DNA from 2 places in the Pseudovibrio sp. Ad46 genome. Region 2 is predicted to be linked to the other one. Evidence: predicted binding sites of a transcription regulator. Region 2 holds the regulator's gene; the other holds the start of a gene.
The links. The regulator PhoB, encoded in region 2, activates phosphate uptake and scavenging genes when phosphate is short. The targets are predictions, from matches to a motif close to TGTCATNNANCTGTCAT.
Positions count from the first base shown of each region.

Region 1 (15,723 bases), on a different contig from region 2:
CGTGCGCGACGAAGCAGGCAATCACTTCAGTTTTGGTGAACCGCAGCGCGTTGACATGTCTGAAATGGACGTCGTTCTGATGCGCCAGGATCCTCCATTTGATCTGGCTTACATCGCTGCGACCCACATTCTCGAAAAGCTTTCCGAGACAACGCTCGTTCTGAACAATCCAGTCTCTGTGCGTAATGCACCAGAGAAACTGTTTGTGACCCAGTTTGCAGACCTGATGCCGCCAACGCTGATCACTCATGATCGCGAGGAGATTGATGAGTTCCGCAACATCCATAGCGACATCGTGATGAAGCCGCTGTTTGGACATGGTGGAGCTGCTGTTTTCCGCGTGACCAAAGATGACCTGAACTATGGGTCACTTTACGACTTCTTCTCCGTCACGTTCCGCGAGCCTTGGGTCATTCAGAAGTTTCTGCCGAATGTGAAGCACGGTGATAAGCGCATTCTCCTGGTTGATGGTGAGTTTGCTGGTGCAGTGAACCGTGTGCCTGCAGAAGGTGACTTACGCTCCAACATGGTGCGTGGCGGATCTCCAAAAGACAGTGACCTGACCGAGCGCGAAAGAGAGATTTGCGCACGCCTTGGGCCGACGCTGAAAGAGCAGGGGCTCATTCTCGTTGGAATCGATGTGATTGACGGAAACCTCACTGAAATCAACGTGACTGCCCCAACTGGCATTCGAGCGATCCAGAAGCTGGGTGGGCCAGATGTGGCCGGCATGGTCTGGGATGTGCTTGAGAAAAAGCTGGAAGCCTAAAAAGTAGCAAAAGCCCTGTTCTTCAACAGGGCTTTTCTTTTTCATCATGAACTCCGAGAATTCAGGTAGAGCTTCTTATGGGAGCTTTCGTATTTCTGAGTATTCAAGGCTTGTGTGTTTCTCATTCGTTCCTGCTTAATTACTACAATGATGATTAATTGTGGCCGCAGGAGTGTCAGGTGTTTGCTCGCATCTCTACCGTTTCCTTTCAAGGTGTCGACGCTGCAAATGTTGACGTGCAGGTCCAGATTAGCCCCGGATCCGTCTATTTCACTCTTGTTGGTCTGCCCGACAAGGCAATTGCAGAGAGCAAAGAGCGGGTTCGTTCAGCTCTCATTGCCTCCGGCCTGGCGCTACCCGCCAAACGTGTGACAGTTAATCTGGCTCCGGCTGACCTGCCAAAGGAGGGATCTCATTATGACCTTCCTATTGCACTTGGCCTCTTGGTGGCGATGGGGGCACTGCCTGCGGAAGCTGTCGAAGGTTTCCTCGTTCTAGGTGAGCTCTCACTGGATGGCAGCATTTCACACGTAAACGGAGCCCTCCCAGCTGCAATCGCTGCTGTTGCAAACGAGAAAGGTTTGATCTGTCCGGAAAGTTGCGGCTCTGAAGCGGCATGGGCGGATGAGAACCTGAAGATTATGGCCGCGGGATCACTGGTTCAGCTCTACCGCGCATTGAAAGGTGATATTACTCTTTCTGCCCCAGAACCGCGTAGCTCTCCACAAGCTGCCAGTTCACTGGATCTTGCCGATATTCGAGGTCAGGAAACAGCGAAGCGGGCACTAGAGATTGCTGCGGCAGGCTCTCATAACCTGATGATGGTCGGCCCTCCAGGCTCAGGAAAAACCTTGCTCGCAAGCAGGTTACCCGCTCTATTGCCACCACTTTCAGCTCGCGAACTGCTGGAAGTATCCATGATCGCTTCCATTTCAGGAGAGTTGGAAGATGGCGCTTTGAGCAATCAACGCCCCTTCCGGGCACCACATCACTCCGCATCCATGGCTTCACTGGTTGGCGGAGGCATAAAGGCCAGACCTGGCGAAGTGTCCATGGCTCACAATGGTGTGCTTTTTTTGGATGAACTGCCAGAGTTCGATAGCTCCGTTCTGGACAGCTTGAGGCAGCCTATTGAGAACGGTGTGGCGACGATTGTTCGCGCCAATTATCGGGTGAGCTATCCATCCATAGTGCAAGTGGTTGCTGCGATGAACCCTTGTCGTTGCGGATATGCAGGAGAACCGGGACATACTTGCAGGCGAGGCGATAAATGCGCCAGTTCTTACCAGTCGCGAGTGTCTGGGCCTTTCGTGGACCGGATGGATTTGCAACTTCATGTTCCCGCGGTTTCTGCAAGAGACCTGATCAGCCCGCGCACTTCTGAGAGTTCGCAGGTGGTTGCTCAACGTGTAGGGCGCGCTCGTGCAATACAGCAAGCTCGCTATGCCTCTCTTGGGTTAGATATCACTGTCAATGCACATGCCAGTGCGCGGACTATCGAGCAAATTGTTGCATTGGATCAAGGCAGTAAGGAATTAATTGAACAGGCCTCCATACAATTTGGTCTTTCTGCACGTGGCTACCATCGTGTTTTGAAACTATCACGGACAATCGCAGATATGGACGGGTCAGAGTCCGTTCAGCGTATTCACCTGGCCGAGGCCCTGAGCTTCAAACGCTCTTCAGCCTATTTGGCCGCAGCATAATCTGGTATATCCTACCAATTGAATTTTACTGATTTACCGAAATAGTTCGGGTGGAGCAAAAGCTGTGTTGAAACGGAGACTGAAAACTGAGGAGAGCACCCATGTTGTTACTCAGGCTCGCGTGTCTCTGATTAAGCAAAGCGAAATCACCGAGAAATCCTCCTTTGTTCTAAAGAGCCTCTCCATTTTTGTGGGCGTTATATGCTTGCTGATTGCGCTGCTGCTGACCGATTGGCAATCCTTGCAAGGTTTCTATGTTGTATTGCTTGCATTTGGGGCTGGCGCTGTCTTGTTTCGCCGGTTTCCAGCAAGTGATGTTATCGCCCAAAGTTGGAAGACAGCTCAAATCCAGAGTGAAGTGGAGCAACTTGAAGACCCATCTGAATTAGCTAGCGATACTGACTGGCAATTACGTGAAGCGGATGATCGGCATCGTTCCATTCTGGATGCGCTGGGCGCTATTGTGATCCGTTGTGATAGCAATGGGGTGGTGCTGTCAGTCAATGATGCAGGTAAACGCAATTTTCCAGCTGGGTTTGGAGTTGAGATCGGAGGAGCTATTCATCTGCCTTATGCCGATGACTTTACTCCTGATCTTGAGGAAGGGGCTGCTGGGACTACCGAAGACGTTGCTTTGCGCACAAAACATGGCACCCGCTGGTATTCACTCCTGCGCCTGAGCATTCGTGATGGCAGCGGTGGAGCTCCTATCATTCAGTGGATCCTGACGGATGTCACAGATAGGCGACAAGCAGAGCAAAAACTGCGGGAAGATCGCGATCATGCTGCAAATGCCAGCGAGGCAAAATCTCGCTTCCTCGCGATGGTCAGTCACGAAATTCGCACGCCTTTAAACGGTGTCTTGGGCATGGCAGATTTGTTGGATGACACGACAACCACTGCAGAGCAGCAAAATTACATTAATGCGATCAGAACTTCAGGCTCCACACTTTTGATGCTCATTGATGAGGTACTTGATTACTCCAAGATCGAAGCAGGAAAGCTGGAGTTGGAGACTGGCAATGTTGAACTTGCTCCGTTAGTGGAACGCGTTGTGGAGCTGCTCTCTCCCAAAGCCCATGCAAAGGGGCTACAGATTGGTTCATTTATCAATCCAGCCGTACCAGATACCATCCAGAGTGACCCGGCACGGTTGCAGCAAATCCTATACAATCTAGTTGGAAACGCGATCAAATTTACAGAAGAAGGCGGTGTTTCTTTAGTCCTGCAAGTCACTACGGATACTACAGGCCACCACTTGCTGGAGTTCGCTGTTCAAGATACTGGCCCCGGCATGGATGACGTCACAGCAGCTCGCATCTTCCGGGAATTTGAACAGGGTGAATATGGGCGAGACCGCAAGTTCGATGGAGCAGGCCTGGGCCTGGCAATTTCCAAACGACTCGCGGAACTTATGGGAAGTTCGCTCACCGTTCAAAGCCAGCTGGGTTGTGGCTCCACTTTCCTTCTTGAGATGCCAGTTGATGAGATTTCAGAGGACTTTGTAAAAGAACATAATGATCGTATCGCGATCATAACCAGCAATCAGATTGAGGCCGACCTCGTCTATAAAACGCTGAGCACAAGCGGTTACAATCACACCAAGGTTCTGGCAGCAGATGAACTAGAAGGTTTGTCTCCTACGATACAATTTGACCGTTTGCTTGTCGGTGAAGAATATGTAGAACGCATTCGCAATTTCTATGGGCGGCAATCTGAGAGTGCGCCGGAGATCTTTGTCCTCATTAAACCTCAGGAACGAGCTCGAATTGCCGACATCAAAACTGGAGAGTTCTCCGGTTACTTGACCCGTCCTGTTCGTCGCAGCTCACTGCTTCGGGTGCTCTCACCCAGCTCACTGCAGACTGACGAGGTAGACAAAGATATAGCAGAAGAAGAGGTGGCATCTACACCACAAGGCCAGAGTACAAATCTCAATGTGTTAGTGGCCGAAGACAATCCAATTAACTGGACGCTGGTTCAGGCACTACTGGACAAATTGGGCCACACATCCTCGCTTGCTGAGGATGGGCATAAGGCTGTTTCGCTCTGTGCCAGCGGCTCGTTTGATATTGTGCTCATGGATCTGCACATGCCCGGTCTGGATGGACTTGAAGCCATCTCAAAAATTAGAGGCCGGGAAGAAAAATCTGCATCGAAAGTGCCAATTTATGTTGTTTCAGCAGATGTTATGCCAGATGCAAAAGAAGAGGCTCTTAATGCTGGAGCAGACGGTTTTTTAAGCAAACCCCTAAAAAAGCAGGATCTCGAAGCTGTTTTAAAACGCTATGCTAAGGGATAGCTCGGTATATTTAGCCTGTTCAATATCACGAGGCGGTTGTTATACTCAGATTAACCGCGACCGCAGCATTGTTTAGCAGATGTGAGCGTCGTTACGCGGGTAAATGTTGGTGTTATGTCACTCAACTGTCCTAAAATGGGCTTATATCACAGATTGACTACCCAAAATTGACATGGGTGACTCGATTGGTGCAAATTCAGAAAGGCGTTCTCATTATTGCATTGTTTCATAAACACCTAAGCAATATGAGATAATAATAGTATGGCTGGATCTGGACATATCTCCCCGATGAAAGTCCTAAAAAAGTTTACACCGAGCAAGTTGTCAGGGCGACCTGCGCCGCGGTGGATCCCTCAGGCAATGCTTGGAAAAATGCCGGAGGCAGGACAAAGCCTCGGTAAGGTCGGCCCACTTGAGGTTCGTCTTTCCAACGGAGCCAAAGAACTCAAGCAATCTCAGCGTTTACGCTACGAAGTGTTTTACGAAGAGATGTCCGCTATTGCAGATGCACAAACGCAGTTATCGCGTCTTGATCGCGACAGTTATGACGAGATTTGTGATCATCTATTGGTCGTTGATCACAACAGTCAGGTTCGCAACAAACCATTTTCCAAACTCAAGCCGCAGATTGTAGGCACATACCGATTGCTCCGTCAGGAACTTGCACAGCTCAATGGCGGTTTCTACACAGCAGGTGAGTTTGATATTCAAGGGATTCTGGATCGCCACAGTGATCTGAATTTCATGGAACTCGGTCGTTCTTGTGTTTTGAAACCTTATCGCACCAAGAAGACCGTAGAATTGCTATGGCATGGCATCTGGTCTTATGTGCTGACGCACAATGTAGATGTAATGATTGGCTGTGCCTCTATCGAAGGTACTGATCCTGATCTTCTTGCTGAGCAGCTTTCCTTCCTGCATCATTTTGCTAGTGCACCAGAAGAATGGCACGTATCAGCGCTGCCGGACCAGTATGTAGAAATGAACCGCATTGCGAAAGATCAGGTGGATCAACGCGCTGCGCTGCGTTCTCTGCCACCGCTGATTAAAGGATATTTACGCCTTGGCGCCTATATCGGTAACGGAGCAGTTGTTGATCACCAGTTCGGCACCACTGATGTTTTGATCATCATGCCAGTGTCCAAGCTGAACTCACGCTATGTGAATTACTATGGCCAAGATGCCAGCCGGTATTCCAGCTGATCACAAAGCTATCAATGTTTCAAAATGGAGAGGGCGGGTTTCCGCCCTTTTTTATTTGCGTAGAAGCGCTAACATCTCTGCATATTTGTGGCATTTCCCGGCCAACTGCGCGCAATTCACCTCAATAGCTTAACGCACAATTAAGCGTGTTTCCCTAAAATCGTTCGTGTTTTGTATCCAGGTTGCGACCTCCCTCCCAAGCGGTCAGCAGCCTGAGTTTGTTCAGGCTTGCTCAATCTTTCATGGCAATATTTGCCCAAAATTTGAGTGATTGGTACTGGGGTGTTTTAAAGTTATGGCGACAGGCCAAAATGGAAATGGCAAAAAACGGAGGCCAGTGCGCCCCGGGCAACGCCCTTCCGGCAGGCCGCCTCAACATCCTGAAGGACAGCGCTCAAAACGCCCAGCACAACCTCAACGCCCACGCTTACAAGGCGTCGCATTGCGTCCGGACGAGGTCGAAGATTATATTCGCCGTCCGAGCAAAGCCAACGCTCCAAGCAAGCAATCATCATCAGGGCAACGCTCTTCACCGCAAAACCCAACGGCACAGGCCAGAAAACCTGCTCCTCAGCGTCCCAGACCTGCGCAAGGAATGCCAGTCAAGAAGCCTGCCAAAAAACCTAGCCGCAAGGCACGTCAACAGACACTGGCAGCTCTTGATGCAGCGACCTCTTCTGGCAAGCCAAAGAGCCAAAGCAAGTTTCGGCGGTTCTTGTGGAAGTCCTTTCGCTTTTCCATGTATTGGAGCGTCGTACTTGGCATTTGGGGGATCGTCGTTGTTGGCGGAATTCTCACCTATTACGCTGCGCATTTGCCACCAGCTTCGGAGTGGGCTGTTCCGCAACGTCCACCTAACGTGCGCATCGTTTCAGCAAACGGCACTTTGATCGCCAATCGTGGGGATACCGGCGGAGAGGCCGTCCGTTTGGAGCAGTTACCTACGTATCTGCCTGAAGCTGTGATGGCTATCGAAGACAGGCGGTTCAGATATCATTTCGGCATCGATCCAATCGGTCTCGCCCGCGCTGCATTTGTCAACTACACCAGCGGGCGAACTGTGCAGGGCGGATCAACACTCACACAGCAGCTGGCGAAAAACCTGTTCCTAAAACCTGAGCGCACCATGCGACGTAAGATGCAAGAAGTGGTGATGGCACTGTGGTTGGAGTGGAATTACAGCAAGGACGAAATTCTGGAGATGTACCTTAACCGGGTCTATCTCGGCGCAGGGGCATATGGTGTTGATGCCGCGTCGCGAGTTTATTTTGGTAAATCCGCTCATCTCATCAACCTTGCTGAAGCGGCAACCATTGCAGGACTTCTGAAAGCACCTAGTAAGTATGCCCCCACACGCAATGCCGCTCTTGCAGAGGGTCGTGCGCAGGTGGTGATCGCATCAATGCATAAGGCTGGCTTCATCACCGCTGATGACGCCAAGAACGCATTATTCAACCCAGCGCACGTGGTTACAAGCCACAACAGCAGCAGTGGCAATTATGTTGCTGATTATGTGATGGAGTTGCTACCCGGCTTTGTGGGCTCTATTGGTGAGGACATCATCGTCGATACCACCATTGATTGGGACATGCAGCAAGCGGCAGAAACGGCGCTGACCACTCGAATTGCGGAGTCTCGCCGAGAGTTTAATGTCACTCAAGGCGCGGTTGTTACGCTCAATCGCAGCGGTGCAATCCGTGCTCTGGTTGGTGGTGTTGATTATCGGAAAAGCCAGTTCAACCGCGCTGTATATGCACGCAGACAGCCGGGATCTGCCTTCAAACCGTTTGTTTATCTTGCTGCGTTGGAACGGGGTATGACCCCTAATACTGTCCGCAGGGATGCTCGTGTCACCTACAGGGGTTGGACGCCGAAGAACTACACCAAGCGATACTACGGCGATGTGACACTGACACAAGCGCTTGCATTTTCGATCAACACCGTTGCAGCAAAGTTGGCGCATGAGGTTGGCCCGGCCAATGTGGCGCGTACAGCGCGCCGTCTGGGCATTACATCCGCGCTGAAGTCCAATCCGTCCATCGCTCTTGGAACTTCTGAGGTCACCCCGCTTGAAATTGCAGCTGCGTATGTGCCTTTCTCCAATGGCGGATATGGTGTCGTTCCTCATGTGGTACGGCAAATTCGAAATGAACATGGCAAAGTGCTTTATCGCCGTTCCGGTGATGGTACAGGACGCGTTGTTCGTGGAGATAAGCTGAGTGAAATCAATACTATGATGGCACAAACAGTCTATGGAGGCACAGGAAAACGCGCGCTGTTGGCTGGACGACCGGCGGGAGGCAAAACCGGTACAACGCAAGGCTACAAAGATGCGTGGTTCATTGGTTATACAAACTCACTCACCACTGCGGTTTGGCTTGGGAATGATAATAACAAGCCGATGAAGAAGGTGAGTGGAGGTACACTACCAGCAGAAATCTGGGCATGGGTGATGGAGACAGAGCATCAGGGTATCCCGATTGCCAGACTGCCGGGTGTGCCGATTAATCTTGCCGAAACATCACCATTGTTGAAACCGGGCACTGCGCCTACGCGTCGTCAACCAACATTTGTGGCAGCTCCTCAGCCACCAAGGCCTGCTGTTCAAGCAACAACAGCTCCGCGCCCGCAAAACAACACCAGCACAAGCCCTCTGGACCTGCTTGGAAGGTTGTTTGGCGGTGGTTAGCTATTCCTGTCCGAAAAGGTGAAGTTGAGAACCGTGCTCTTTGAGCCAGCGTTGGGCTTGATTTGTGTGGGGTGCTAACTGCTCACAAACACGCCAGAACTCTGGTGAATGATCCAGTTTCACCAAGTGAGCAACTTCGTGAGCGGCTACGTACTCCAGAATGTCGGGTGGTGCCATCACAAGGCGCCAGGAGAACGATAGTTTCCCATCATACGAGCAGGATCCCCAACGGCTCTTGGTGTCTCGTAGTGTGATGCTATGATAGTTGCGTCCAAGCTTCTTTGTGAAGTGTTGTACGTGTGCCTCAAGAGCTTCTTTGGCTGATTTGCGCAGAAAATCTTTGGTTTTACGATGAAAGCTTTGGGTTTCGCCCGGCAGCAACAACAGCGGTTCATCCGTCTCTTCTTCGAGATCAAGCTTCGCAAGCCCACGCAGTTTGCCAGAAGACCGCAAGGTGTGCAGGACACCTTTAATGGGGATGCGCGCACCCTCTTCAAATTTGATGGTATCCGGACGAGAACCCAGTCTTTGCTTCAACCACTCGACTTGCCGGTTGGCGAAATCCTGGGCTGTCTTCAAATTGCCACGGGCAGGAACAGTGATGACGGGTGTTGGGTCTCCAGGGGGAATTCTGAGGATATAGCGCTTTGCTCTGGAGTTACGCTTCAGGCGGATTTGCAGAGGCTTATGCCCCAGATCCACCTCAATAAACTCCGGCAAAACCTTTGTCGCAAAGAACCCCATATCACCTCAAAAATTGCACTGGTCGCTCTCGTTATTGCAGAGAAAGGGGCGATTTGAAAGTCGACCAGTGCGAATTACTTTAGCGCGTGTGTTGCTTTGCGAGTAAGCCTCAACGCACAAAAGGGTGCCCTGCGAAAGCAGAGCACCAGATGCTTGTTATGAACCTTTGAGAACCACTAGATTGCTTCACCAGCAGATGGCTCGCCTGGACGGTTGTGGCGGTTTCTCATGAAGCGGTCGAATTCTTCCTGATCTTTAGCCCGACGCAGGTCGTTCATGTAATCATCGAATTCCTGACGCATGCTATCAAGCTTTCTGCGCTCTTCTTCCAAGCGGGTCAGCTCTTTTTCACGGTAGTCGTCAAATGCAGCATTACCGCTGCGGGTCGCATTTTGCATATTGTCCATCGTATTTTTCAAGTTGCTACGATTCCACTGGCATTTAGCTTCACGCTTCCAGCCATTAAAGTTGTCGCCCCATAAGATGTAGGCAAGCATAGCAAGGCCAAGAGGCCAGAAAATTACGAATCCAAGAACCATAAGTGCAATACTTAGAGGATTCCAGGAGGGTTTTATTGCATTTACATTCATTAAAATCACCCCTTTCTCAAATCAACAAGCTTGAGATGGGATGATTTTATTTTACTTTCAAGAGATAGAATGAAATTTTATTAGACGATGAGTTATCTTCACTTACGTTCAGTTGGAATGCACTGTTTCATTGAGACGGCGTGCCTGCTCAACCCAATTATCCCGAACCATGCGTCCGCGAATATCCAAACGATCGTCCAGCGCCGCGGCCTGATGTTCTGTCAGATTTGCAATTTGCCAGTAGTGGAAGATACCTGCGCCGTTCAAAGCCCGCTCTAGTTTAGGTCCAACACCGCTGATCAACTGCAGGTCATCTGCAGCACCTTTTGGCTCAGCAAGCAGGATTTCGCGTAGTGGGTCACCCGCAATTTTCTCAGAGGTGTTTTCACGCAGGGTCTTTTTCGCTGCACGTTTGGAAACTTGCTCCGCGCGCACGTTTCTTGGATTATCCTGAATGAACTTGACGATACGTGGCGCGATTTCAGAACGATACTTTGAACCGTTAAACACACCGTAGTGGCCTACACCCGGCTGGATGTAGTGCAACCGGCGCCTGGATGGGATGTTTTCAGCCAGTTTTTGAGCCGCTTGGGTTTGGCCAACACCAGAAATGTCGTCGTTTTCGCCTTCAACGGTAAACAGCGCCGTGCCGGTGATCTTTTTCGGATCAACCATCTTGCCACGATGCATCATTTCGCCTTTTGGCAGCGAATGCTCGATGAACACGGTTTCCACGGTCTGGAGATAGAATTCGGAGGTCAGATCCATAACAGCGAGATATTCATCATAGAAGTCACGGTGCTTCTCAGCGCTGTCACCATCACCCTCAATCAGATGCTGGAAGAAATCGCGGTGGGCAACCATATGCCGATCCAGATTCATGCTCATGAAGCCAGAAAGCTGGAGGAAGCCCGGATAAACCTGTCGCGTGAACCCTTTGTGGGGGAAGGGAACTTCCATGACAACATTGCGCTTGAACCAGTCGATACCTTTTTCGACGGCCAGATCATTCACGGCGGTTGGCGCTTCGCGGGTGTCAATTGGGCCACCCATCAGCGTCATAGTCGCCGGAGCGCATTTGTCTCCGTTCTCTTCCATCAAGGCAACGGCTGCATAAACTGGAACGGATGGCTGGCAAACCGCCAGAACGTGCGTATTTGGTCCCAGATAATGCAGCATCTGCATGATGTATTCGATGTAATCGTCCAGGTCGAAACGGCCATCAGCTACAGGCACCTGTCGCGCGTCTTCCCAGTCCGTGATGTAAACATCCAGATTTGGCAGTAAGGCTTCAACAGTGCCACGCAGAAGAGTTGCGTAATGGCCAGACATGGGCGAGACGATCAGAATTTTAGGATCGTCTTTTCTGCTTTGAGGTAAATCACGCTTGAAGTGCAACAGGCCGCAAAATGGTTTCGCCCAGATGATTTCTTCCGTGATGTCTACTTCTTTGCCATCCACGACAGTGGTGTCGAGCTCAAACTCCGGCTTGCCATAACGACGGGTTACGCGCTCAAGCATCTCACAGGATGCAGCAACCGTGCGACCAACCTGCGTGTGTGACATGGGATTGAGCGGGTTTTGAAAGCACAATCTTGTCATGTCTGCTGCAGCCCGGACAGGGGACATCGCTGCATGGTTCATTTCATACAAGTGGTAGAACAGCACAGAATGTTTCCTCCCAAGACGTTCGCTTCAGCCAACTCTTGTTCATGTAATTCTTGATTTCCGCAACACGAATACACTTTAGCCCGAAGTGCTGCACCGCAAAAGTATAGACAGCTCTATACCTTTTCAGCAACATAGACTCATGGAGAAATTCAAACCAACCTTAACTTGCATTGAAGATCAATAGGTTCTTCACCATCGCTGAGGTACATGTCAGTGTAATCAATTATGTTGCATTGCACAATATGTAAATTAATACCCCAATCGAATCGAGTAATTCGACTGCAATTATTTCACTAAGTTGAAATCGCTAATGAATTTTATTTGGGAATGCTAATCGGAAGCCAGCTCAGCAATTACGGCATCCAGTAGGGGAAAGCCTGCTTGCGTTGCACGCAGGCGAGTGTTGCTCACCCATTCTACCATGCCGTTTTCCTGCAGATTTAACAATCTCTGCGGATTGAACTGACGGCCAGAGAGCTGTTCATAACGTGGTACGTCAATGCCTTCATGCAATCGCATACCCATCAACAACAACTCGTCACCCTGCTCGCCATGACCAAGTATGTCTTCAGAGATAGAGCCGTGGCCCTGACTTTCAACCAAACCTAGCCATGTTTCCGGATGTTTTTCAGTCGAGGTTGCCAGCTTGGTGCCATCTTCCAGCGTCAATCGGCCGTGTGCACCAGGTCCAACACCGACGTAATCACCATAACGCCAGTAAATGAGGTTGTGCTGGCACTGAGCGTCAGGCGCCGCATGGTTTGAGACCTCATAGGCCGGCAAACCGCGTGCTGCGGTGACCTCCTGTGTCAGGTCAAACATGTCTGCGGCTAGATCAGGGTCCAGCATCTCCAGCTTTCCAGCTGCATACAAGCGCTGGAACATGGTGCCGCTTTCAATGGTGAGCTGATACATGGAGAGGTGATCAGCGGCCAGATCGATAGCACGGTTGAGCTCTTGCTCCCATACCTTCAAGGTCTGATTGGGGCGGGCGTAGATAAGATCAAACGAGATGCGCGGGAAAGTTTTGCGCGCAATTTCAACAGCTCGAATCGCCTCCGAAACAGAGTGCTGGCGACCAAGGATCTTCAGCTCTTTGTCATCCAACGCCTGAATACCAACGGAGAGGCGGTTTACGCCTGCAGATCTGTAGCCTGCAAAGCGGGTTGCTTCCACGCTGGTTGGGTTGGCTTCCATGGATATTTCAGCGGTGGACGGCAGATGCCAGAGGCGCGCAACTTCATTGAGGATTGTCTCAACGGTTTTCGGCTCCATCAAAGATGGCGTGCCGCCGCCGAAGAAGACGGAGTCAACTGTGCGACCCGGCACCATCTGCGCATAACGTGCCAGCTCTGTTGCCAGAGCTTTGGCGTAATGCTCCTGCGAAACCGGCTGGTGGCGCACGTGGGAGTTAAAGTCGCAATATGGGCATTTTGCCAAACAAAAAGGCCAATGCACGTAAATCCCAAAGCCGCCAACCGGTGACACAGTCATTCTTTTTCCTTTGCGTTTGCCAGCTCATTTGCACGAGTTCTTATCCGAAAACTGGAAGCCACTTTTCGGGAACGCGTATTACGCCGGCAAGCACTCTTTTTGAAACTTAACAAAGGCACGGGCGCGATGAGACAGCGCTTCGTCTTCTTTTGTTTTGTGTTTTTCTTGCTTGTCCATCTCACCGAAGGTTCTATCAAAACCCTCCGGAACGAACATTGGATCGTAGCCGAAGCCTTCCAGACCGCGCGGAGGCCATGCCAGGTCGCCATGGATTTCACCACGGTAGAACTGAGTGTGCCCATCCGGCCATGCCATGCACAGCACAGCAACGAAGTAAGCGGTCCGGTCTGTAGCGTTCGTTTCGGTCAACTTGTCCTGCACGGCCTGCATGGCCACGCCGAAGTCTTTACCTGGCCCAGCCCAACGTGCGGAGTAGATGCCCGGATCACCGTTGAGGCCGTTTACACAAAAACCGCTGTCATCTGCAAGGGCAGGCAGGCCAGTGGCTGTTGCCGCAGCAAGTGCTTTGATTGCAGCGTTTGCTTCAAACGTGTCGCCATCTTCCACTGGCTCTGGCAGATCCAGATCACCAGCAGAGAGAACTTCAAAGCCATGCGTTGCCAGCATGTCCTGAATTTCGCGCAGCTTGCCCTTGTTGTGACTGGCAAGCACGAGCTTGCCAGGTTCCAGGCGGCGGTTTTCTGTTGTGTCTGCCTGCATCAGAGCACCGTCAGCTTTTGCAGCTCAACCAGTTTGGAAATGGACTGTTTTGCAAGACCCATGAGCTGGCCGAGTTCTTCTTCGGAGAATGGCTCACCTTCAGCAGTACCCTGAATTTCAACGATGCCGCCTTTGCCAGTCATGACGAAGTTTGCGTCAGTGTCAGCAGAGGAATCTTCGATATAGTCCAGATCAGCAACCGGAGTACCTTCGTAGATACCGCAGGAGATCGCTGCGATGTGGTCTTTGAGAACCTTATCGGTTTTGACCATGTCGCGCGCTTCCATCCATTTCAGACAGTCGTGCAGAGCGACCCATGCGCCGGTGATGGATGCTGTACGGGTGCCGCCGTCTGCCTGAATGACATCACAGTCAACGGAGATCTGACGCTCGCCCAGTGCACCCAGATCAACAACAGCACGCAGAGAGCGGCCGATGAGACGCTGGATTTCCTGAGTACGGCCAGACTGCTTACCTGCGGAGGATTCACGGCGCATACGGTCATGAGTTGCGCGTGGCAGCATGCCGTATTCTGCAGTTACCCAGCCACGGTTCTGACCACGGAGCCACGGCGGAACACGCTCTTCCAAACTTGCGGTACACAGAACATGGGTATCGCCGAATTTGATCAGGCAGGAGCCTTCGGCATGTTTTGCAACACCGCGCTCCAGGCTGACTGGACGCATTTCTTCTGGTGTACGTTTGGATGGACGGTTCAAGGCAAGCTCCCTCGGGTTGCTTAATAGCTACAAATTCACAAATGGTATTGCGGATCTTTTAGCTGCGGATTGCCGTTAGCGCAAAGGCTGGTTTTGGTTTGAGAGGCTATTTTCTGCTAAAAATGAGTTTTGGCTGTTCAATTGTCCTGTGTTAGGGATTGAATACAGGCTTTGGCCCAAACCTGCTGTTGATGTGGAGTACCGATACCGTGACGAGCGTTCCTCCTTCTGTCCCTCTTGAGGATCTTGATGAACGTTCCCGTGAGGTCTTCCGGCGCATTGTTGAGAACTACCTTGATACCGGCGAACCGTTGGGGTCTCGCAACCTTGCACGTGGGCTTTCGCAGCCTCTGTCTCCGGCCTCTATTCGCAACGTAATGGCAGATCTAGAGCACCATGGGCTGCTCTACTCTCCGCACACCAGTGCTGGACGCTTGCCGACGCAGTCCGGTCTTCGTCTGTTCGTGGACGGTTTTTTGGAAGTTGGCGACCTGACCAAAGAAGAGCGTGAGCAAATTGCTGTTCAGGTGAAGGCTAAAGGTGGTGAGAAAACACCGGAGCAGGTCCTGACAGAAGCCAGTCAGATGCTATCTGGCCTGAGCCGCGGGGCGGGGGTTGTTCTTTCCAACAAGACAGACACCACCCTTCGCCATATCGAGTTTGTGCAGATTGAGCCGCTAAAAGCGCTTGTCGTGCTGGTGAGTGAAGATGGCTCCGTTGAAAACCGTGTTGTCGATCTACCTGCTGGCTTGCCTCCATCTGCGCTGACTGAAGCCTCGAACTACCTCAACTCCATCATCAGAAACCGCACGCTAGCCGATGCACAATCTGAACTTGTTCGGCAGCGAAACGAATTTCAGGCTGAGCTGGATACGCTCACATCCAAAGTAGTCGATGCGGGTGTTGCTGTTTGGGGTGGAGACAAGAATGATCTCGGAACACTGATCGTGCGTGGACGCTCCAACCTGCTGGAAAACGTGGGTGCGAAGGAAGATCTGGAGCGTATTCGCCTGCTATTTGATGATTTGGAAAACAAGAGTGAACTGATCCGCCTGCTTGATCTTGCAAAGGGCGGCGAAGGCGTACGTATTTTTATCGGGTCAGAAAACAAGCTGT
Region 1 covers NZ_LMCG01000005.1:40,684-56,406, reverse strand. The annotation lists gene gshB (glutathione synthase) at 1-769, shown strand, start outside; gene PsAD46_RS01830 (YifB family Mg chelatase-like AAA ATPase) at 949-2,475, shown strand; gene PsAD46_RS01825 (PAS domain-containing hybrid sensor histidine kinase/response regulator) at 2,540-4,777, shown strand; gene PsAD46_RS01820 (GNAT family N-acyltransferase) at 5,138-5,980, shown strand; gene PsAD46_RS01810 (PBP1A family penicillin-binding protein) at 6,276-8,669, shown strand; gene PsAD46_RS01805 (SprT family zinc-dependent metalloprotease) at 8,670-9,413, opposite strand; gene PsAD46_RS01800 (DUF2852 domain-containing protein) at 9,590-10,003, opposite strand; gene phaZ (polyhydroxyalkanoate depolymerase) at 10,112-11,671, opposite strand; gene hemW (radical SAM family heme chaperone HemW) at 12,005-13,168, opposite strand; gene rdgB (RdgB/HAM1 family non-canonical purine NTP pyrophosphatase) at 13,247-13,888, opposite strand; gene rph (ribonuclease PH) at 13,888-14,607, opposite strand; gene hrcA (heat-inducible transcriptional repressor HrcA) at 14,799-15,723, shown strand, end outside.
Region 1: the regulator PhoB is predicted to act here: its motif matches at 4,893-4,909, upstream of PsAD46_RS01820 (GNAT family N-acyltransferase).

Region 2 (15,723 bases):
GTCCAGCATACGGATCATGATCATGTCCACGAAGCGGGACAATACGCGAGCGGTATCTGGAATAGACTCGCCGCGGCCAAGCTGCATCTCTGCGCCTGTCAGCATCAGGGTTTCGCCGCCAAGTTCCCGCATGCCAACATCAAAGGAGATGCGGGTTCTGGTGGAAGGCTGCTCAAAGACCATGGCGAGCACTTTGCCTGCCAACGGCCCCTGCCCGCGATGAACACCATTGCGGGTGGCTTTGATCTGATTAGAGACTTGCATAATCTGGCGAAGGTCATCACCGGAAAAATCACTGATATCGAGAAAGTGCTGTGGTTTTGTCATAGTGGTCATTTGGCAGTCTCGGCAGTTTTCAGCTCGGTTTCCACATCCGCAGCAGCGGCTTCGATTTTTTGGACGAGCATGTCAATTTCTTCAGCGGTAATGATCATTGGCGGCATAATACGGAGCACGTTGTCTCCGGCACCAACTGGCAGCAGGCCGTTGTTGCGCATGTGTGCCAGAACTTGCGTGTTCGGCACTTTGCACTTCAAGCCAAGCATCAGGCCTTCACCACGCACCAGCTCAAACACATCACTGTGCTGATCAACAGCGCAGGCCAGCTTCTGCTTCAGCTGCAAGCCTTTTTCCTGCACAGCTTCCAGAAAACCCGGTTCCAGAACCGTTTCCAGGACAGCATTCCCAACAGCCATCGCCAGCGGGTTGCCGCCGAATGTGGTGCCGTGAACGCCCGGAACCATGCCGCTGGCCGCTTCATTGGTTGCGAGGAACGCCCCCATTGGGAAGCCGCCACCGATGCCTTTTGCAATCGCCATCAGATCCGGTGCAACGCCTGCCCACTCATGGGCAAAGAGTTTGCCGGTTCTGCCAACGCCTGTCTGGATCTCATCGTAGATCAGCAACAAGTCATTCTCATCACAGATCTGGCGCAGACCTTTCAGGAAGGCCGGGTCCATGGTGCGGATACCACCTTCACCCTGAACCGGCTCCAGCATGATGGCAGCAGTTTCCGGTCCAACCATCTTTTTAACCGCGTCCAGATCACCAGCGGGCACCTGATCGAACCCTTCTGGCGCAGGGCCGAAGCCTTCGAGGTACTTTTGCTGGCCACCAGCGGCGAGCGCTGCCATGGTTCTGCCGTGGAACGCATTTTCAAAGGTGATGATGCGGTTCTTTTCCGGGTTGCCCTTGGCAAAGTGATAGCGCCGTGCGGCCTTCATGGCCCCTTCGGTTGCTTCCGTCCCGGAGTTGGTGAAGAACACAACATCAGCAAAGGTGTTGTCTGTCAGCAGCTTTGCAAGCTTCTCACCCTCTGGAATTGTATAGAGATTGGTGACGTGCCACAGCTTTTCAGCCTGAGACTTCAGCGCCTCAACGAGCTTTGGGTGTGCATGACCCAAGCCGGAGACGGCAATACCCGAGGCACAATCCATGTATCGTCGACCATCAGCCGCAATCAGCCAGACACCTTCCCCACGCTCGAACGCGAGGTCTGAGCGTGCATAAGTCTGCATTAGCGACGAAGTCGTCATTTCTTACTCCTCATGGATTGAGCTTTCTCGATATGCTCAAAAGTCCTGGTTGCTACAAAAACAAAAAAACGCCGTGTGGCGTTTTGAAACTAAGAGAAGCGACATATAAACCGGGTTCCCTCAGGGCAGTCAATAACACGTATTGCCAGCAATACCTTACTCCCGTTCAGGAATTGGCTGCCAGCCTTGTGTCTCTCCCTCTGGTGCAGCTTAAACAGGCTACTACCGGAAGAAGCATGCATTGTGGCATTTTTAGAGGATAGAGTAGAGATTAAATCCCATGCTCTATGACCAGTTTTTTTCCACGGTTCTTAAGGTTTATTCAATACACCTCTAGCGTGTACTACGGCATATGAGAGAGGAGTGCGCTTAGTTCTTGTGTTATGCAATTTGTAGTTTACTAGTGTTTTTTACTAGTTGTTTTTCAGTGGTAAATATATGTATTAAATATCAACGGGGTAACGCTATCAGCTCTTACTTTGTGTTGGAAAGAATGCGGTGGAACTTGGTTTAACAAACAGCTCCTATTCTTTAGATTGATAATCTTCTCCCACCACAAGAAGGCTGTTATAGGTAAGTAGTAGTACGGCAATTCTGGGGAAAACCAGAGTCTTCCCCACCTCAATTCTTTGAGGTTATTGCTCGCATCAACGCCCATATAGTACTGTGTGACAAGAGTTATACACCATCTCGTAGTTACTGAACGCTGCAAGCACACACGCTCAGGTAAGCGGCACTTTCGGATGCGTCCGAACTGAGCGAATGCTGTTTTGCGCGCCACTGAAGGAAGACGGGGCCCTTTAATGAGCTGGACAGCAGAACGTGTAGAGTTACTAACCAAACTTTGGGCAGACGGGTTAAGCGCCAGTCAAATCGCGGGGGAACTTGGCAATGTGACCCGTAATGCGGTGATTGGTAAGGTTCATCGCCTTGGTCTTTCAGGTCGCGCCAAATCGGGAGGTGGTGCAACCAAAACGAGAAAGGCACCTGCCCCAGCGGCAAGGGTCGTCACCTCAACCAAACCAACAGTGGCTGAAGCGATTGCAGCTGTTGCGCCTTCTCCAAGTCCTCGACAAATTCAACCAACGATAGCCGGTGCCAACGCCCTTAAAGTTGAACCGATTGAAGCTATACAACCAGAAATTTCTCCAGTCCCAACCTCCGATCTCTTTATTCCGGTTTCAGAGCGCGCCTCCATCCTGACTTTGAATGAGCGCACCTGTAAGTGGCCGATTGGTGATCCGAGTTCTGACGACTTCTATTTCTGTGGGCGCCAGTCAGATGCAGGCACACCTTATTGTGCGCATCACCGCAGCATTGCCTATCAGCCCGTCAGCGACCGCCGCAACCGCCGCGCAAGCTAATCTGAGCTGAAAAAGCAACGTATTGAGCCGGGTCTAAAGCCCGGCTTTTTGCTGTTTGGCTGCCGTTCTGATCTGGCGCTTGTCGCTCTGGCCTGAGAACTAGTGTGTTTTAAAGGTTTGGCGGGTGACGGCACCCCAATATGGGTCCGTATAGTTTTCTTCCAAAAACTGACCTGAGGTGTAGGTGTTGATAACGGAACGCCAAAAGGCAATGGCCTGATCAGCGCCTTCAATCTGCTTGATCTGCCAGTGACCGGGCATTTGATCAAACAACGCAGCGGCAAAACGCTGTCCCAGTTTATGTCTGCGGAACACTGGCACCACGTAAAACTCGCAGACTTCAAAGTCGTGATGATCTTGCCGCTTGATTGCAGCTAACCCGGCGGGGATATCATCATTTAAAGCCAGATAGCCGGTGATGTTGCCTTCAAGGAGCGTGTCTTTGGCAAACACTCCATCCGCATTTGGATGTTTGTGTGTGAGAGGTGAGAACTCTGCCTCATAGGCCTGACAGAGATTGTCGTAGATATGAGCGGTCGCTCGATCAACCGTCTTGATTATCATTTGTTATCCGCATTGTTTTTGGTCTGCACCTCTGGAAGGGAGATGCAGTTTCACAATGCGCATATAGCAGAGATCAATTACCCAACAGCGAACTGGTCGTTGAAAGCGTATCCGGCACCGCGAACGGTGCGGATCGGGTCTTTCATGCGTCCTTTGTTGATGGCTTTGCGCAGGCGGCCTACGTGGACGTCCACGGTGCGCTCATCTACGTAAACATCATGGCCCCAGACACCGTCCAACAGCTGTTCACGGGAGTAAACGCGGCCCGGTGCGCTCATGAGGAACTCCAGCAGGCGGTATTCTGTGGGGCCGAGGTGTATTTCGCGGCCTGTTCTGCGCACGCGGTGGGTTTCGCGGTCGAGCTCGATGTCGCCAGACTTAAGCATTGTGGAAACAACTTCTGGCAATGCACGGCGGAAGATCGCACGAACACGGGCCATAAGTTCCGGAACGGAGAACGGTTTGACGACGTAATCGTCGGCCCCGGTTGCCAGACCGCGGATGCGCTCGGATTCTTCGCCGCGCGCTGTGAGCATGATAATCGGCATGCGCTCGGTTTCTGAGCGTGCCCGCAAACGACGGCAGAGCTCGATGCCAGAGAGGCCCGGAAGCATCCAGTCCAGCAGCAGGAGGTCCGGCTGGCTTTCCTGCAGCAGGACTTCCGCCTCATCTCCTCTTGCGCACACGTCAACAGTGTAGCCCTCTGCTTCAAGGTTATAGCGCAGCAGCAGGCTTAACGGTTCTTCGTCTTCTACAATCAGTATCTTAGGCATATTAAAGTGCTCTCTTTGCACCTTCTCTTATAAAGCAATTGCGTGTGTTCTGCTCGTTATAAGTGAATTCGGTCTACACGGTTGTACTCTGCGCCAGTTCGTCCGTCTTTGGACGATCTGTTGGAAGGTGGCTTCCGGAGATCATGTAGTAGATGTTTTCTGCGATATTGGTTGCATGATCACCGATGCGCTCAATATTCTTTGCGCAGAACAACAGGTGTGCGCACATGGTGATGGAGCGCGGGTCTTCCATCATGTAGGTGAGCAGCTGACGGAACAGGCTGGTGTAAAGCGCATCCACTTCGTCATCGCGAACATGTACGCGCTGGACAACTTCAAGGTCACCAGAGGTGTAGGCGTCCAGAACGGCTTTGAGCTGTTCAAGTGCCAGATCAGACATGTGCTCAACACCCACAGCGAGCTGCTTGTTGTTGAACTCAGATTCAATCGCCAGTGTTCGCTTGCCGATGTTCTTGGCCATGTCGCCAACGCGCTCCAGGTCGTTGGAGATGCGCATGGCGGCGATGATGTCGCGCAAATCGCTTGCCATTGGCTGGCGGCGTGCGATCACGGAGATGCACAGCTCTTCCAGCTCGGCCTGCATGTTGTCCAGTCGCTGATCGGCGGCGATGGTGCGGGTTGCCAGTTCGCGGTCCTGTCTCAGCAGTGCGGTGACAGCGTCGTGAACAAGGGTTTCTGCCAGTCCGCCCATTTCAACGACACGTCCAGCCAGTTCTTTCAGCTCTTCATTGAAGGAAGAGACAATATGATCTTTCATCGGATATCTCCTTAGAGTATCGCTCTTTTATTTTTAACCAAAACGGCCTGTGATGTAATCCTGCGTGCGCTGGTCTTTTGGGTTGGTGAAGATGTCGTTGGTCAGCCCCTCTTCCACCAGATTACCCAGATGGAAGAACGCGGTGCGCTGGGATACACGTGCGGCCTGCTGCATGGAATGGGTTACGATGACGATGGTGTAGTTCTGGCGCAGTTCGTCCATCAGCTCTTCCACTTTCGCGGTGGCAATCGGGTCGAGCGCAGAACATGGCTCATCCATCAGGATCACTTCCGGAGACACAGCGATTGCGCGCGCGATGCACAAGCGCTGCTGCTGACCACCGGAAAGGCCTGTGCCTGGCTCGTCCAGACGGTCTTTCACTTCTTCAAACAAACCTGCACGCTGCAGGGAACTTGCGACGATATCTTCCAGATCTGACTTGCCTTGTGCCAGACCGTGGATGCGTGGGCCGTAGGCCACGTTCTCGAAGATTGATTTCGGGAACGGGTTGGGCTTCTGGAACACCATGCCAACACGGGCCCGCAGTTCCACCACATCAATGCGCGGGTCGTAGACATCGTCATTGTCCAGGAGAATGTCTCCTTGCACGCGACAGATATCGATGGTGTCGTTCATGCGGTTCAGGCAGCGCAGGAAGGTGGACTTGCCGCAACCGGACGGGCCGATCAGCGCGGTCACCTGATTTTTGCGGACATCCAGATCAACACCATGAAGGGCCTGCTTGTCGCCGTAAAACACTTTTACATCGCGGCCACGCATCTTGAGTGTTTCGCCTTCAGCTGAAACGGCTGGAGGGGCGCTCATTGTTGTATCCATTGCACTCTCGGTGTCTGTGGTCATTTCCAATGCCATGATCTTGCCTTTCAAATCACCAGCGGCGCTCAAAACGTTTACGAAGGACGATTGCGATTGCATTCATCGAGATCAGGAAGCCGAGCAGCACCATGATCGCGGCAGAGGTTTTCTGCTGGAAGGCAGGCTCCGGGAAGTCTGCCCACATGAAGATCTGCACGGGCAGCACAGTAGAGGGATCAACCGGACTTGCCGGGATGTCTACAATGAAGGCCACCATACCGATCATGAGAAGTGGTGCGGTCTCACCCAGGGCCTGCGCCATGCCGATGATGGTTCCGGTCAGGATGCCCGGCATTGCCAGTGGCAGCACATGATGGAACACAGCCTGCAAGCGGGACGCCCCGACGCCGAGTGCGGCTTCGCGGATGCTTGGTGGCACGGCCTGAAGCGCTGCACGGGAGGCGATGATGATGGTTGGCAGGGTCATGAGCGCCAGCACCATACCGCCGACGACCGGCGCCGATCTCGGCAGACCGAAGACGTTGAGGAACACCGCCAGACCAAGCAAACCAAACACAATGGACGGCACGGCAGCCAAGTTGTTGATGTTCACCTCAATCAGATGTGTCCAGCGGTTCTTTGGTGCGAACTCTTCCAGATAGATTGCAGCGGACACACCAATTGGGAACGAGAGGGACAGTGTGACGAGCATGGTCCAGAAGGAACCAACGGCTGCGCCCCAAATGCCTGCCATCTCCGGTTCACGGCTTGCGCCGGACTTGAAGAAGATAGAGTTCCACTCGTTTGCAACTGTGCCTTTGGAGACCAGATAGTCGGTGTAGGCGATCTCTTTATCTGAGAATTTGCGGAAAGATTCTGGCGTTTCCAGCTCTTCAATGCCCCACTGGCCAGCAGGCACGGCAGCATCCGTAGACAGCGGAATAAAGGCTGTTCCGGTGACGCTGGTCGGTGTTACCTTTTCTGCTTTAATGGTTCCGCCGTTCACCTCTACGAAGAAGCTTGGCATGTTGGCGTTGAGTGTGCCGCCCGTGCCAATGTTGGCAAGATGGCCATGCAGAGTAACCAGCTCAGCTTTTTGTTTCTCCAGAGCGCTCATGATCTTGACCAGAGCAGCTTTGTTACCTTCGACCTCAGAGGTCAGGCGCTGTGCAACAAGAGGATCTTTCTCATTGGCCAAGCGGGTCTCCAAGCCTGCGATCTTGGTTTTCACGCTGATTTCTGATCGGCCACGCGCTTCGATCTTGCCTGTCAGCAGTTCGATTTCACGATCATAATAGGTCTTCAACGCCGCAAGGATCTGCTCAAACTCAGGCTTCTGCGCACTGATGGTCACCTGACCGTCCGTGCCGGAAACTGTTGCTGCGCTTGAGGTGGCGATCTCGGTTTTCTTTGTGATCAGGCCCTTGACATAAAGATCGGCAAAATCAGAGAGCGGGATCGCAACCGGGCCAGTCTCACCCAGCATGGATGGATCGGCTATTGCTTGCTTTTGCAGCGTGACATTGGCACCGGAGGACACCAGAGAATAGAGCACACGGCGGTTTTTCCGGTCAGAAGCGAATGGCAATTCAGCCTTCAGTCCGTCGCGAATGATCTTGTTGTAGCTTGCGCCCGCCGGATTGGCAGGATCGACCTTTTCTGCGCTCAGATTGAGCGGTACACTTACGTAGTTGTAAGTGAAGGCAGGCAAGCCTGAGCCGACAATTGTGAAGAGCAACAGAACCAGAAATGTTGCGGCCAGTGCGATGGCACCCATGCCGTAAGCCTTGAAGCGCGCTTCCATGCTGTAGCGCTTTTTCAGGCGCTTGCGAGCTTCGTCTGTCGTATGGACGCCGGAAGGAATGCCTTTGACACGCCCGCCAATGGCAGAACCGGCAATGTCCTGAGCGATATCAATCATACTGTTCCCTATATTTCTTCACGACGCGCAGAGCGAAGATGTTCAGAGCAAGTGTGATGCAGAAGAGGAGAAGACCAAGTGCAAATGCAGCGAGTGTTTTCGCGCTGTCGAATTCCTGGTCACCGACCAGCAAGGTGACGATTTGCACGGTCACGGTTGTTACAGCCTCCAGCGGGTTTGCCGTTATGTTTGCGGCAAGCCCTGCAGCCATCACCACGATCATGGTTTCACCAATGGCGCGGGAGATGGCGAGGATCAGAGCGGACACGATGCCCGGAAGAGCGGCTGGCAGAACAACCCGGCGGATTGTTTCCGACTTGGTGGCACCAAGACCGGCAGAGCCATCGCGCAGTGACTGCGGCACCGCGTTGATCACATCGTCAGAAAGGGAGGAGACGAACGGAATGATCATAATGCCCATGACAAGGCCAGCTGCCAGCGCAGATTCTGAACTGACTGACAGGCCGATGCTTTCGCCCCAGCCACGGATAAAGGGTGCCACAGTCAGCGCCGCGAAGAAGCCGTAGACCACGGTTGGAATGCCAGCCAGAATTTCAAGAACCGGCTTTGCAATGGCACGCACTGGCGTGCTTGCATAATCGGAGAGGTAAATTGCTGAGAGCAGACCAACGGGCGCGGCTACGAAAATAGCAATTGCTGTGATCAGCATGGTGCCAACCAGAAGCGGGATTGCACCGAAGATTTCAGTATTGGCTTCGCCGTGCTCGGCCCCTGCCCCTTCAAAGGCGCTTTGCGGGCTCCAGTGAGTGCCGAAGACGAAATCCAGAATTGGGATCTGGCGGAAGAACATCAAGCTTTCGAAGATAAGCGAGAGAATGATGCCGATGGTGGTGAAGATCGCGACAGCGGAGCACAGGATCAGCAATCCCATGACGGTGCGCTCTACAAAATGACGGGCTCGCATTGTCGGTGTGATGGTGCGATTGCCGTACCACAGACCACCAGCAACCAGGGCGATGATCAGCGTTGTTTTAAGAATGAATGATGTTTGTGCGAGCGAGCTGAACACTTCTGCCGCCTGCTCTTTGCCGGCATCAGAGAAGGCCACGATGCCGCCAAATGCGATGGCGCGTGCGTCCCGCAGAAATGCCTGAAGTTCTGCTTTGGACAGCCCTTCGACAATCTCGGCCTTTGCGCTGATCACCATTGTATCAAGCAAGCGCGGCTCAACGACTGCCCATGCAATCAAAAGGACAAATGCTGGAAGAGCGGCCAGAATGGCCAGGTATCCACCATGGTAGCTTGGACGGGAATGCAGTGCAGAGAGCTGATGACCAGCAACCTGCATCGCCCGGAAACGCCCGTAGACATTCGCGGTTACGAAGACCAGTAGAAGAAGGGCAGCGTAAGTCCAGAACATTTGTTGTTTCGCCTTATCTGGCTTTAATTTTTGGAGGATGCAGGAAAGCGGTCAGCTGGACATGCTGACCGCCCTCTTAGCGTTTGCAATTAGAATGCAAGTGGTGTCAGCGCTGATGCAGATTTGGAAACTGCTGCACGGTCAGCTGCTGGCATCGGGATCAGACCTTTGTCAGCCAGGTAACCTTCGTCACCCCAAGTGTCTTCATTGGTGAACTCACCGAGGTATTCAGCGATACCTGGGATTACGCCAACGTGCTCTTTCTTGATGTAGAAGTACAAAGAGCGGGACACTGGGTAGTCGCCTGCAGCAATTGCATCAAATGTTGGTGCAACGCCTGCGATGTTTGCGCCCTGGATCTTGTCAGCGTTCTGATCAAGGAAGGAGAAACCGAAGATGCCGAGTGCATTCGGGTTCGCATCAAGCTTCTGAACGATCAGGTTGTCGTTCTCACCAGCTTCGATATACGCGCCATCTTCACGGACTTCGTGACACGCTTTTTTCTTCAGACCGAGGTCAGCAGCACCTGGCACCATTTTACAGCCGCCCTGCATTGCCAACTCGGCAAATGCATCACGGGTACCGGATGTTGGTGGAGGGCCAAGCACTTCGATCTTCGAGTTAGGAAGGGAAGGATCGATGTCGGACCAAGTCTGGTATGGGTTTGCAACCAGTTTGCCGTCGACCGGAACTTCTTTCGCAAGAGCGAGGAAGATCTGAGCCAGTGTCAGGTCCAGCTGAGTGCCAGCCTTGGAGTTCGCAAGAACGATGCCGTCGAAACCAACGGTAACTTCTACTGGAGTTACGCCAGCCTCATTACACTTAACCAGCTCCTTGCCTTTCATGCGGCGGGAAGCATTGGTGATGTCAGGAGTGTTTTCGCCAACGCCTTCACAGAAGAGCTTGATGCCGCCGCCTGAACCAGTGGATTCAACAACTGGTGTTTTGAAGTTTGTCTTCTGACCAAACTGCTCAGCAACTGCTGTCGCAAATGGGAAAACAGTGGAAGAACCAACGATCTGGATCTGGTCACGAGCCTGTGCGGAACCAGCAGCAATGGTACCTGCGAGAGCGAGCGCTGCAACGCTTGCGAATGCCTTGATTTTCACCTGAAGTCTCCTGGGAGTCTTGGTTTTAAAAAACTGTTTAACTACGTTCACCTCACAGCGCCCCGGCTGCGAGCTGGCTGTAACCTAGCGTTTGGCTGTGATGGTTATATGAACGTTGCGTATCAGTTTTATGACATTACAAGCGTTTGATTTTGTTATATTATTTTAATCGAGTTCATTTTCGTCATAAATAACAGCGCCGGGTATGAACACACGGAAGCAAGCGCCTTCATCTGGTTTGCTCTCAATTTCCAGGCGAGCTCTGTGCCTTGTCAGAATGTGTTTTACGATGGCCAGACCAAGACCTGTTCCCTTCATCTGACGGGAGGTGACAACGTCAACCCGATAGAAACGCTCGGTTAACCGCGGCAGGTGCTCAGGATCAATGCCCGGACCGAAGTCGCGGACCTCTGCAATCCAATGTGGTGTCTCAGTAGAATCAGGGTCCAGACGGCATGTGACATCGACTCGGCCCCCGCTGGAACCGTATTTCAGCGCGTTTTCGATGAGATTGCTGAAGACCTGTACGAGTTCGTCTTTCTCACCGCGAATCTCGGCAGGCTCCTCAGGCACATTCACATTCACCTCAACACCCGATTCTTTCGCAACCGGGAGCAATGTTTCCACGGAGTGGCGCATGATCAGGCTGAGATCCACGAGGGTTTCCGGCTGAACGTGCACCTTCATCTCAATGCGGGACAGAGACAGAAGATCGTCAATGAGGCGGCGCATGCGCTCTGCCTGATCCAGCATAATACCGAGGAACTGGTCCTGTGCCTTCGGGTCGCCCTTGGCTGGGCCCTGCAGAGTTTCAATGAAGCCTGTCAGTGATGCCAGCGGGGTGCGCAGCTCGTGGGAGGCGTTGGCGACAAAGTCAGCCCGCATCCGTTCAAGACGACGGGCTTCGGTCAGGTCGCGAATGACAACGAGAATGAGACCCGGGCGTCCGCGTGGGACGGCGAGGTTTCCGCTGGAGACGGACCAGAGCGGGGCGATGTGCGCTTCCAGCCAGAGTTCCATCGGTACTTTCTCGGTCCAGTCGATGACCTCTGTGGAGCCGCCGTTGGAGACACGGTCCAGCGCTTCCAGCAGCGATGGTGCGCGGATACGGAAGGATAGAGGATCGCCAACTGCAATGGTGCCGAAGCGGCGCTGTGCGGCGAGGTTCACGTATTGGGTGGTGCCACGATAATCGACGACAAAGCATGGGTCCGGCAGAGCATTGACGGCGGACTTCATGCCGCGGTCGACGATCTCGCTGGCTTCCTTGCGGCTGACACCGCTTGGTGCTTTGACCTTGGTGCGGCTTTTCATACCGCCGCCGATGACCAGAACAAAAATGAGGGCGTATGCGAAGAACGAGGCCCAGACGGGTACGTCGAAGGCAATGGAGAAAAGAGCAAAAATGCCGGCAGATGCCAGAAGGATCCAGCGCACATCAACGGGTTTGCGATAAACCGCACGCCGGTTGAGACCTAATCTCAACGGCTCCTGATTGGCCTGCTTTTCTTCCTTGTCGGTATCCAGGGACATACGTGCCACTCTCTAAACGCCGCTGTGCGTTTACGTTGTTTTTCTTTCAAGACTGGCCGAGAATTTAACAGGGCCAGCATGACATTCTCGCGACGGCGGCACCTCATTTCTTCAGTTTTCCCAACTGGAGATTGTCAAAGACGTAGCGAAACCAAGGATCTTAGAGGGCCTGCGCCCAAGGGCAAACAATGTTTATCCGCTGAGATCGTATCGACGAGTTGCTGCGGTTATATATTTAGCAGGTTTAACAAATCAAGCAGAAGAGAAGCTGAGGAATAATAATTAATCGGCAAACCTTCATTTGCGCCAGTGCAGACGTCATGCAACCATCATGTTTGGCGTCTAAAGCAGTTCGCATTTAAGTTAAAACACCTGAACTGCTTTAGTCTTTGTTTTTGCGTATCTTTATCCGAAAACCGGTTTCCACTTTTCGGAGATACGCTGTAGTGCTCAATTGAAGTGCAGTGTCCTCCCCCTCTTACCTTTGGTAATTGTATTTAAATGGCCTGCGTCTTTAAATAGGTCTTGCGAGCGGTGTTCGGCTTCTATGATTGGACCGCTTTTGTGGGGTGTAACGAAGGGCGAACGATGGAAGAGATTCTCGAAAAGCTGGAAGCTGCGATTGCACAGGAGGATTGGGCGGTAGCGGAAAAGTACATTCTTCTCATGCTGGAGGAGGATGAGACCAACCCGAGCCTTTGGTACAACCTTGGCCTTGTGCGCCGCCGTGCGGGCAACAATGTGCAGGCTCTTGAGAATTTCGAGAAGACACTGGACCTCAACCCACAACACAAAGGCGCGATGTTTGAACGGGCTGCGGCTTGTCTGGACATGGAGGATTTTGCCTCAGCGCTCAATGACTTTGCCGAATTCACCGCCGCCTACCCTGATGACAGCGATGGTTTGCTGAACCTTGCTCGCATCGCCTTGCACATGGAGGTTCCGGATCTCGCCCTGCAAGCCTTCCAAAAGCGGGCCGAGCTGGAGAATGATGCTGAGAATATTCTTGGTGCAGCAGAAGCCATGCAAATGCAGGGCAATGATGAAGGCATCAACATGTTGCGCCGGTTGTTTACCAACAATCCGCCTGTGCGTCCTGAATTGCTGAAAATTATGAGCCAAGGATCCTTCGGGCGCGTGCCATTGAACTCGAAAGCCATGCTTCCATAAGACGGTCGTTGACTGGCCTCTTAAGCCTCGACAGTCCGTTTGGCACGGACAGATTTGCGGTAGTGGCCCAGTTCTGCCTGTAATTTGCCTTGTGTGTCCAGATGGGTTTCGAATTCGGCTTCATCCATCGGAGCGCAATCCAGCTCCAACGCCTCTCGCTTGAATGGGAAAGCTTGCGCGATCGGGGTGCCTGCTTTTAGCGTGCCTTCGAACTTCGGGTCTTTCCAAAGCACTGGAAAATGAACGAAGCCGCCTTTGAAGCGGTCACAATCCACCACACCTGCCAGTGTTCTGAACGGCAACTCTTCGCGATTAAGCGGATGGGTGAAGAGCAGTGAGATGCCTTCAGGGGCCTCAATGCTCCAGAAGTTGTTAAGCTTGATGATAAAATCACCCGGATTCGTGCCCAGCGGAGCACCGGTTGCCTGCTCTGGCACATGCAGGCCGATGGGTGATCGGGTTTGTTGTGCCTTAGGCGAGACTGGCTTTGGCCAGTGCCATGAGAACTCGCCGCCTTTCATCGTCACATCACAGGGCAGCTTGAAGAGGATGCCCGTTGAAAAACCATCGATGATTGGTGGGCAGTGTTTGAGCGTGCGCACCTGTTCGTTGCCCAGCAACTCACTTTCAGCCGTTGAAGGGATGTCTTTCAACCAGTCAGGCAGTGATGCCTTTGCTTCTACCGGCTCAGGAATATGTCCGTGAAGTTCTGGCAGGCAACGAAATTTGAGCTTCATGAAGGCTCCTAAATGCGTCTCTTAATCTGAAATCCAGCGTCCACTTCTCGATGATACGCCTTAGAGTTTCACGATGGCAGTTTTCAGCTTGTTCAGGCAGTAGGCCCATCCAGCGCTGGAGTTCATGGCACGCAGGTATTCCCGCCAGCCGTCTCCGTAGCGCTCGAAATGACTATGCACCAGTTTGAGCTGCGTTCCACCCTCAACATCTGAAAACTGAATTGTGACGATGCCAGCTTTTTGCGGGTCTTCAATCAGCAGGCGCTTTGGAGAGATCTGCCAGGCAAGGACAATCTTGCTGCCCTCCTCCAGCTCCTGAATGGTGCCCCAATGCAGGCGTCTGCCGTCTTCCACATCTTCAAAGCACGAACCGCTCACCAGTGGCTCGATGCCGAGTACACCCTCAGGTGCGAACCTGTACTCTGCGGGCCACCAGGCGTCGATTTTCTCCAGAAAGCACGCATAGGCGCTTTGAGTTGATGCAGGCAGAAGCACCTCTGCCTTGCATAGTGAAAATTGCTCCAAGACGCCCGTTTCGCCTGATGTCATCGCATCCCCCAATTACACTCAACCGCGTCCCTTCCTACGGCGAGCCATCACGTAGACTGTAGCAGCAATTATCGTAATTGCTACAAAGAGAACACCGATGACATTGATGACAGGGGATATGCCAAACCGCATGCGCGCCCCAATCTCCGTAACCAGTGTCCAGCTTGGGCCAATGGCAAAGAAGGTGGTGTTGTAGTTCTCAATAGACTGCAGGAACGAGATTGCAGCAGCTGTGAGAATGGTCGGCATGAGGAATGGCAGTGTGATCTTGCGGAACACAAAGAACGAGGAAGCTCCCAGATCCAACGCCGCTTCTTCCTGCACGATATCCTGCCGTTGCAGGCGTGCCATGAACATGAGCATGCAATAGGAGGCGATGAAGCTGGACTGCGCAATAGTTGCGGTCAGCAGGCCACCTTCCACCCCGAAGGCATCCCGCCAGAAGATGAGCGTGGTTGCCCCCAGCACGATGCCCGGAGTGAGCATGGGCGACACCAACACGGTGTAGAGGAACGTGGTGGCTTGGGATTGCAGGCGTGTGAGCAACAAAGCCCCAGCCAATCCAAGTGGGATTGAGATGACGATGACGCCCAGCGCGATAATCAGCGAATGCCATAACCCGTCTATGAAACGCTGATCCTCTGGCAGTGCACGAAACCAGTCCAGCGTGAAGCCTTGCCAGTCGATGACAGATGGAGTCGGCGATGCGTTGAAGGCTGCAATCACCATGAAGATCATGGGCAGGAACATGTAGGCGAAGAAGATCACCAGATAGCCATTGAGAATGGCAGCGGCCCAATCAATAGGAGATTTCACCTGTTCTTTCATGGCGCCGCTTTCAAGTGTTGTTGTTGTCATTTCGCGATGTCCCGAATGCCGACGCGGAAGACCCACATGTTGAACAGAATGAAGACGATACAGGCCACCAGCAATGCCAGCGAATAGGCGGCGCCCTGGTTCCAGCTGTCTGCCTCAAAGAAACGGCGATAAATCACCTGAGAGAACCAGTCAGGGTGCAGGCCACGGCCCACAGCACTTGGAACGGCGATAGAGCCCGCAGAGAGCATGAAGGTCATGATCGCGCCAACGGCAATACCGGGTTTGGCATGCGGAAGAACCACGCGCCAGTGAATACGCCATGTGGACGCGCCCAGATCCTTTGCCGCTTCGATCTGGTTTTTGTCGAGCGTATCAACCGTGTTGTAAATTGGGAAAACCATGAAGAGCACGTAGGCGTAGACCATTACGGTGAACACGGCACCATTGGAGGCGACAAAGCGGAAGCCTTCACCAGCTTCCATGTTGATGATGCCCAGCAGGTCCAGCAGACCGTTGAGCACGCCTTGCTTCTCCAGGATCATAATCCACGAGAAGATGCGCAGCAGCTCGTTGATTGCGTAGGGGATCAGCAGGCCAAGCATCAGGATTGCGAGCTTGTTGCGGTTCGTGGTCATCGCAACGGCGTAGGCCACCGGATAGCACAGTGCAAACGC
Region 2 covers NZ_LMCG01000040.1:354,636-370,358, reverse strand. The annotation lists gene argF (ornithine carbamoyltransferase) at 1-336, opposite strand, end outside; gene PsAD46_RS08660 (aspartate aminotransferase family protein) at 333-1,535, opposite strand; gene PsAD46_RS08655 (GcrA family cell cycle regulator) at 2,339-2,899, shown strand; gene PsAD46_RS08650 (GNAT family N-acetyltransferase) at 2,999-3,463, opposite strand; gene phoB (phosphate regulon transcriptional regulator PhoB) at 3,541-4,236, opposite strand; gene phoU (phosphate signaling complex protein PhoU) at 4,310-5,014, opposite strand; gene pstB (phosphate ABC transporter ATP-binding protein PstB) at 5,048-5,851, opposite strand; gene pstA (phosphate ABC transporter permease PstA) at 5,904-7,751, opposite strand; gene pstC (phosphate ABC transporter permease subunit PstC) at 7,744-9,132, opposite strand; gene PsAD46_RS08620 (PstS family phosphate ABC transporter substrate-binding protein) at 9,222-10,241, opposite strand; gene PsAD46_RS08615 (ATP-binding protein) at 10,407-11,774, opposite strand; gene PsAD46_RS08610 (tetratricopeptide repeat protein) at 12,363-12,944, shown strand; gene PsAD46_RS08605 (hypothetical protein) at 12,965-13,681, opposite strand; gene PsAD46_RS08600 (SRPBCC family protein) at 13,742-14,230, opposite strand; gene PsAD46_RS08595 (ABC transporter permease) at 14,249-15,088, opposite strand; gene PsAD46_RS28540 (ABC transporter permease subunit) at 15,085-15,723, opposite strand, start outside.